Regions from separate parts of the Streptomyces sp. NPDC048111 genome, predicted to be linked through region 1. Evidence: predicted binding sites of a transcription regulator. Region 1 holds the regulator's gene; the other holds the start of a gene.

Evidence for each region. Region 1 encodes HspR, which represses chaperone genes until heat shock. Its sites were predicted from a motif close to TTGAGNNNNNNNNNCTCAA; they were not measured.
Region 2: the regulator HspR is predicted to act here: its motif matches at 1,493-1,511, upstream of lon (endopeptidase La).

The regions. Positions count from the first base shown of each region.
Region 1 covers NZ_JBIDBD010000021.1:16,528-19,933, forward strand. Annotated here, with positions in the region: gene ACGF3I_RS26270 ((2Fe-2S)-binding protein) at 78-410, opposite strand; gene ACGF3I_RS26275 (helix-turn-helix transcriptional regulator) at 751-1,728, shown strand; gene ACGF3I_RS26280 (heat shock protein transcriptional repressor HspR) at 1,829-2,296, opposite strand; gene dnaJ (molecular chaperone DnaJ) at 2,298-3,406, opposite strand, start outside.
Region 2 covers NZ_JBIDBD010000006.1:41,642-45,047, forward strand. Annotated here, with positions in the region: gene lon (endopeptidase La) at 1-1,470, opposite strand, end outside; gene ACGF3I_RS13400 (GNAT family N-acetyltransferase) at 1,672-2,367, shown strand; gene ACGF3I_RS13405 (rhomboid-like protein) at 2,386-3,285, opposite strand.

The DNA of each region.
Region 1 (3,406 bases):
GCCACCGTGTTCAGGTCCACGATGGCGCCGCTGTGTGGGGGAAGCACCTGCGCGATGTACAACGACGGGGGATCGCGTCAGGCACTGCGGGGGGTGGCGGTGGATGAATCGGGTTGGGTCTCCGACTCGAAGAGCTGGTGGTCACGTTGGTCGAGATTCACGAAGACCATGCCGTAGCGGACCACGCAGCGGATGGGCTGCGGCGCTCCGCGCGGCCGGCGCAGGCACCGGTAGGCACGTACGTCCTCGTCGTCCTCACGGGCGATCAGGATCGGCTCGCCGAGCAGAGTGACCATCAACGAATCGCCACGGTGCGGAACCGCGGTGGCGAGGTCGATGAAATGCCACCCCGAACGGTAGGCCGTGGCCATTTCGCGTCGGAAGGTGCGGTCATCGGGCGGGAAGCTCATGCGACAGCACCCGCAGGAGTCGACTCCCAGGAGATGTCTCCGTTGACGGCCTCGCCCTTGGGTGCGAACTCCCAGCTGATGTCCGACGCGGTGACGGCTCCGGACGTGGCGGGGTGGGTCTCCCAAGAGATGTCCCCAGGCGCCGAGAGAGCGCAGAGAGCAGCCGCCACAACGGCTGTCGTGCTTAGTGCTCGAACCATCCTGCTCATGGCCGATCTCCACCTCTTTTGATCATTACCTCCCCCCGCGGATACGACGATGGCTCACTCCGACCACTTGCACCAGCGCAGCCAGGCATCATGTTCCTGTAATTCAAAAGCATGAGGGGGGTGCAACTAGGTTGAAACAGGGGCATATAGGACACGATCACGGCCCGGTCGACCTGTGCGAGACAGGGGCGGCTCTGTACGCACTTGCCCTGCGTACCGGCGGGATTACCCGCTCCGAAGCCGACTCCGCCCCGTGCCTGGTCGACCTCACGCTGCTGCGCCCCGATCCCGATGACGCCCAGCTGCTGCGGCCGGTTCCGCCCACCGTGGTGCTCAACCTGCTGACCCAGCCGCTGGAACGCGAGATCCAGGAACGCAGGAACCTCTCGGTCGCCCTCGCCAGCACTTTCGAGCCGTTCATGTCGATCGCGACGCCCTCCACGAGCGGCACCCACGCGATCACCGTCCTCGAAGGCCTCGAACTGATCAACGCGACCCTGGACCGCGTGATCGACGAGTGCAGCCAGGAACTCCTCGTCATCCAGCCCGGCAGCGGCCGCAGGCCCGAGACCTTCGAAGCGGCCCTGCGCCGCATCGAGCCGCTGGTCGCCCGCGGTGTCGGGATGCGCACGCTCTACCAGCACACCGCCCGCCACCACTCGGCGACCATCGGATACGTGGAGCGGATCGCGCCGTACGGCCTGGAGGTGCGCACCCTCGAAGAGATCATCGACCGGCTCATCATCATGGACCGCAAGGTCGCCTTCATCCCGGCGCGCAGCGACCGCCAGGTCGCCCTCGAACTGCGCCACGAGGGCCTCGTGCAGTACCTGGTCGGCGTCTTCGACCAGTTCTGGCAGCACGCCGTCCCCTGGGACGACGAGGTGCCGTACCACCTGGAGACGGCCGGCATCACCGGTGTCCAGCGCTCCATCGCCAAGCTCCTGGTGGAGGGCCACGTCGACGAGGCCATAGCGCGCCGGCTCGGCATGAACGTCCGCACCTGCCGGGCGCACATCGCCAAGCTCGCGGCGGCCCTCGGCAGCGGCAGCCGGGCCCAGCTCGGCTACCTCATCGCCCAGTCCGGCATCCTCGACCAGGACGCCTGAGCCGCCCCCCGCGCCGCGCCGGGCCGGCACGCGCGAGGCCCGCCGCCCCCAACGGGACGGCGGGCCTGTGAAGCGCTCGCGGGGGCCGGGCCCAACAGGGCTACTCCGACGCCCTCTTGGGCCGCCAGACGACCAGCGCACCGGTTTGCTGGACGTCCTGGTACGGGACCAGGTCCCGCCGGTAGGAGGCGTGCACCTGGGCCTCGCGCTGCTGCATGGCGAGCGCCGCGCCCTCGACCGCGGAGGACAGCTCCGCGACCCGGGCCTGGAGCGCCGCGACCTGGTTCTCCAGCTCGATGATGCGCTTGATGCCGGCCAGGTTGATGCCCTCGGTCTGCGACAACTGCTGCACCGTACGCAGCAGTTCGATGTCGCGGGCCGAGTAGCGCCGGCCGCGCCCGGCCGTGCGGTCGGGCGAGACCAGGCCGAGGCGGTCGTACTGCCGCAGGGTCTGCGGATGCAGACCGGAGAGCTGCGCCGCCACCGAGATGACGTACACCGGCGTCTCGTCGGTCAGCTCGTAGGCGCGGCCACCGAACGGGGCCTGCCGGCGCTGGCGCGGGTCCATCTCATGCTCCCTTCGCGGCCTGGAACAGCTCGGCCCGCGGGTCCAGGCCCGCGGTCGCCTCGCGGTAGGTCTCCAAGGCCTCGCGGGCCTTGTCGTCCAGCTCCTTGGGCACGGCCACCTCGACCGTGACGAGCAGGTCGCCCCGGGTGCCGTCCTTGCGGACCGCACCCTTTCCGCGGGCCCGCATCGTACGGCCGTTGGGCGTGCCCGCGGGCAGTTTCAGGGTGACCGGCGGACCGCTGAGCGTGGGCACCTTGACCTCGGCGCCGAGCGCGGCCTCCGTGAAGGTGACCGGCACGGTGACCGTGAGGTTGTCGTCCTTGCGGCCGAACACCGGGTGCGCGTCGACGTGCACGACGACGTACAGGTCGCCCGCGGGGCCGCCCCGTTCACCGGGCGCGCCCTTGCCGCGCAGCCGGATGCGCTGGTTGTCGCTGACCCCGGCCGGGATGCGGACCTGCATGGTGCGCGAGGAACGGGCCCGGCCGCTGCCCTTGCAGACGTCGCACGGGTTCTCGGCGATCAGGCCGCGGCCCTTGCAGTCCACGCACGGGTCGGTCAGCGAGAACCCGCCGCCCGAGCCGCGCGACACCTGGCCGGTACCGACGCAGGTCGGGCACACGCGGGGCGTGCCGTTCTTGTCGCCGGTGCCCGAACAGGCCTTGCAGGGCGCCTGGCTGGAGAGCCGGATCGGCACCGTGGCGCCGTCGACCGCCTCGGTGAAGCTGAGCCTCACCTCGGACTCCAGGTCCTGGCCGCGGCGCGGCTGGGCGCGCTGGCCGGTGCCCGCGCCGCCCCGGTTGAACAGCCCGCCGAACACGTCGCCGAGCCCGCCGCCGAAGCCGCCGGCGCCCGCGCCGCCCCCGCCGGGCTGCTGCCCGCCGAAGAGGTCGCCCAGGTCGAAGTTGAAGCTGCCGCCGCCCGCGCCCGGCCCGGCACGGAAGCCACCGTTGCCGAACAGCGCGCGCGCCTCGTCGTACTCCTTGCGCTTCTTGGGGTCCCCGAGGATGTCGTTGGCCTCGGAGATCTCCTTGAAGCGCTCCTCCGCCTTGGTGTCGCCCTTGTTGGCGTCCGGGTGGTTCTCGCGCGCGAGCTTGCGGTACGCCTTCT
Region 2 (3,406 bases), on a different contig from region 1:
GGCTTCGAGGACGTTGGCGGTGGCGAGGAACACCACGTCGCTCAGGTCGAGTTCGACCTCCAGGTAGTGGTCGCGGAAGGTGTGGTTCTGGGCCGGGTCGAGGACTTCGAGCAGGGCGGCCGCCGGGTCTCCCCGGAAGTCGGAGCCCACCTTGTCGATCTCGTCGAGCAGCACGACCGGGTTCATCGAACCGGCCTCCTTGACGGCCCGCACGATCCGGCCGGGCAGGGCGCCGACGTAGGTGCGCCGGTGTCCCCGGATCTCGGCCTCGTCGCGTACGCCGCCGAGCGCCACGCGCACGAACTTGCGGCCCATGGCGTGCGCCACCGACTCGCCGAGCGAGGTCTTGCCGACTCCGGGCGGGCCGACGAGCGCGAGCACCGCGCCGCCGCGCCGGCCGCCGACGACCCCGAGCCCGCGGTCGGCACGGCGCTTGCGCACCGCCAGGTATTCGGTGATGCGGTCCTTCACGTCGCCGAGCCCCGCGTGTTCGGCGTCCAGGATCGCGCGGGCGCCCCGGATGTCGTACACGTCCTGCGTGGTCTCGTTCCAGGGCAGTTCGAGGACGGTGTCGAGCCAGGTGCGGATCCAGGAGCCCTCGGGGGACTGGTCGCTGGAGCGCTCCAGCTTGTCGACCTCCTTGAGGGCGGCCTCGCGGACCTTCTCGGGCAGGTCGGCGGCCTCGACGCGGGCGCGGTAGTCGTCGCCCTCGTCCTCCTGGCCGCCGTCCCCGTTGAGCTCGCGCAGTTCCTTGCGCACGGCGTCGAGCTGGCGGCGCAGCAGGAACTCGCGCTGCTGCTTGTCCACGCCCTCCTGGACGTCCTTGGCGATGGACTCCGCCACGTCCTGCTCGGCGAGGTGTTCGCGGAGCTGTTCGGTGGCGAGCTTCAGCCGGGCGACCGGGTCGGTCACCTCCAGGAGCTCGACCTTCTGGGCGGTGGTGAGGAACGGCGAGTAGCCGGAGTTGTCGGCGAGCGCGGAGACGCCCTCGATCTGCTGGACGCGGTCCACCACCTGCCAGGCACCGCGCTTCTTCAGCCAGTCGGTGGCCAGCGCCTTGTACTCCTTGACCAGCTCGGTGACCTGGCCGGGCAGGGGTTCGGGCAGGGTCTCCTCGACCCGGGTGCCCTCCACCCACAGGGCGGCGCCGGGGCCGGTGGTGCCGGCGCCGATGCGCACGCGGTGACGGCCGCGGATCAGGGCGCCGGGGTCGCCGTCGGAAAGGCGGCCGACCTGCTCGACCGTGCCGAGCACGCCGGTCGCGGCGTACGTCCCGTCGATCCGCGGCACCAGCAGGACCTGCGGCTTCCCGGCATCGGGCCGGGCGGCGGACTGGGCGGCCTCGACGGCGGCCCGCACCTCGGCGTCGGACAGGTCCAGCGGGACCACCATGCCGGGCAGCACGACCTCGTCGTCGAGCGGCAGCACGGGCAGGGCGGTCGGTGTGTTCGCCGTGGACTCGGTAGCCATGATCTCCCCTTCGGCAGTCAAGTTGAGCTATGCCGACTCAATGCAGCTGAGTCGAGGATTGTTCCCCTGGTGCTGTTCGCTCTGAGCGATCACTCGCCACACCTCCGGTGACCAGCGATCGCGGACCCGGAGGCGAGACAGGGACGGCAGAAGCTTGTAAGGTTCTCTCAGCCAGTTCATCTATTACCAACGGGGGCGGCCATGACGGCTACGACGACGGCGGGGACAACCAACACGGCACAGGGCCCGGCGGCCGGCGCCTCGACCCGTGCGCTCGTGCGGGCCTGGATCGAGGGCTGGATCGTGTCGCGCGGAACGTCCGATCCGATGGACCGCCCGTGGGGCTGGACCATCGACGCCGGCACCGCCCAGCACGTCTCGCGCCACGTCCTGCCCGAGCCCGCCGAGGACGATGTCCGCGCGCTGGTGGCCGCCACGAGCGCGCCCGGGACCTGGCTGAAACTGTTCGCCGAGGACGAGGCCGTACGGCCGTGGATCGGCGCGGGCTGGCAGTTCGACCAGCCGGGCTTCCTGATGACGGTCCCGCTCGCCGCCGAGCGGCCCGAGGTCCCCGCCGGCTACACCCTCACCTCGTGGACGCGGGGCGGGACCACCCGGGTCCTGGTCCGCACCGAGGAGGGCCACTTCGCCGCCCGCGGCCAGATCGCGCCGACCGGCCCCACCGCGGTCGCCGACCAGATCGAGACCTCCCCCGACCACCGGCGCCGGGGCCTGGGCAGCCTGGTCATGCGCACGCTCCAGAACACCGCGTACGAGGCGGGCGCCACCACCGGCGTCCTGGTCGGCACCCCCGACGGCCAGGCCCTGTACACGGCCCTCGGCTGGGTGACCCGCTCCCCCATGGCGAGCCTGTACTTCAAGCCGTCCCGGGACTGAGGGCGCGGGCCCCGGGGATCACGCGTACGGCGTGCCGCGCACCCGCCGGAGCGCGGGCCAGCAGGCCACGCCCACCAGGAGGGCGACGGGGTGACCCCAGGCCGCCAGGGGTTCCCTCATGTCGAGGAGGTCCTGGACCAGCAGGACGCCCACCACGGCCAGGGCCGCCCAGCGCGGGAACGGGGTGAGCAGCCCGGCGAGCGCGCCGACCGTGGCCATCAGGCCGAAGCTGATGCCGTAGTCCAGGCGGTGCAGGGAGCTCTCGGGCAGGTGCCCGGCCAGCACCGACAGGGCCACCGGCCCCTCGGTCGCCACGGTCGCCACCACGTGCCCGAGCAGGAAGACCCCGGCCGTGCGCCAGCCGCCGATGCGGCGTTCGAGGGCGGCCAGGACGAAGAGGAACACCAGCGCGTACGGGGAGGCCATCCCCCCGGCTATCCACAGCGCGCTCGCGAGGAGCGTCAGGACCGGCGTCGTCGACAGATGGGCCACATCGGTGCTCGACCCGCGCAGCAGGGCGCTCACGGTCTCCGGGTCGCCGTAGTCGCTGTAGAGCGAGGTGGCCAGAAGCAGTACGGCGTAACCGAAGGCGAACGGGGTGAGGCGCGGCGAGGGCAGCAGCCGTCCGGCCCGCAGCAGCGCCGCCCGCAGCGCGGGGACGCCCACCGGCACCGGGCTCGGCGCGGCCGCCGGGCCGGGGACGCCCGCCGGCACGGGAGGTGCCGCGGCGACCGGGTCGGCAGCAGGGCCCGCCGGCCGGGCGGGGCCGGGCGGGGCCGTCGCGCCCGGCCCGGGCGGCACCGCCTCCTCGGGAGCGGGGCCGTCCATCGGGGCCGCCCCGGGGCGCTGAGGCGGGATCGCGTCGAGCGGCGGCGCGGGGGCCGGGCCCGCGGACGGATGGGTTTCGAGCGGGTGCACCGGGAGAGGCCCCTTCCCCGGGACGTCGCGTGCGCGCCCCGAATCAAGCCACGCCCGCGTTGTTCGGCCGTGAATCCGTTCTCGCTTACCTGCCCTACAACGGCCCACCTTCCGCGAACGA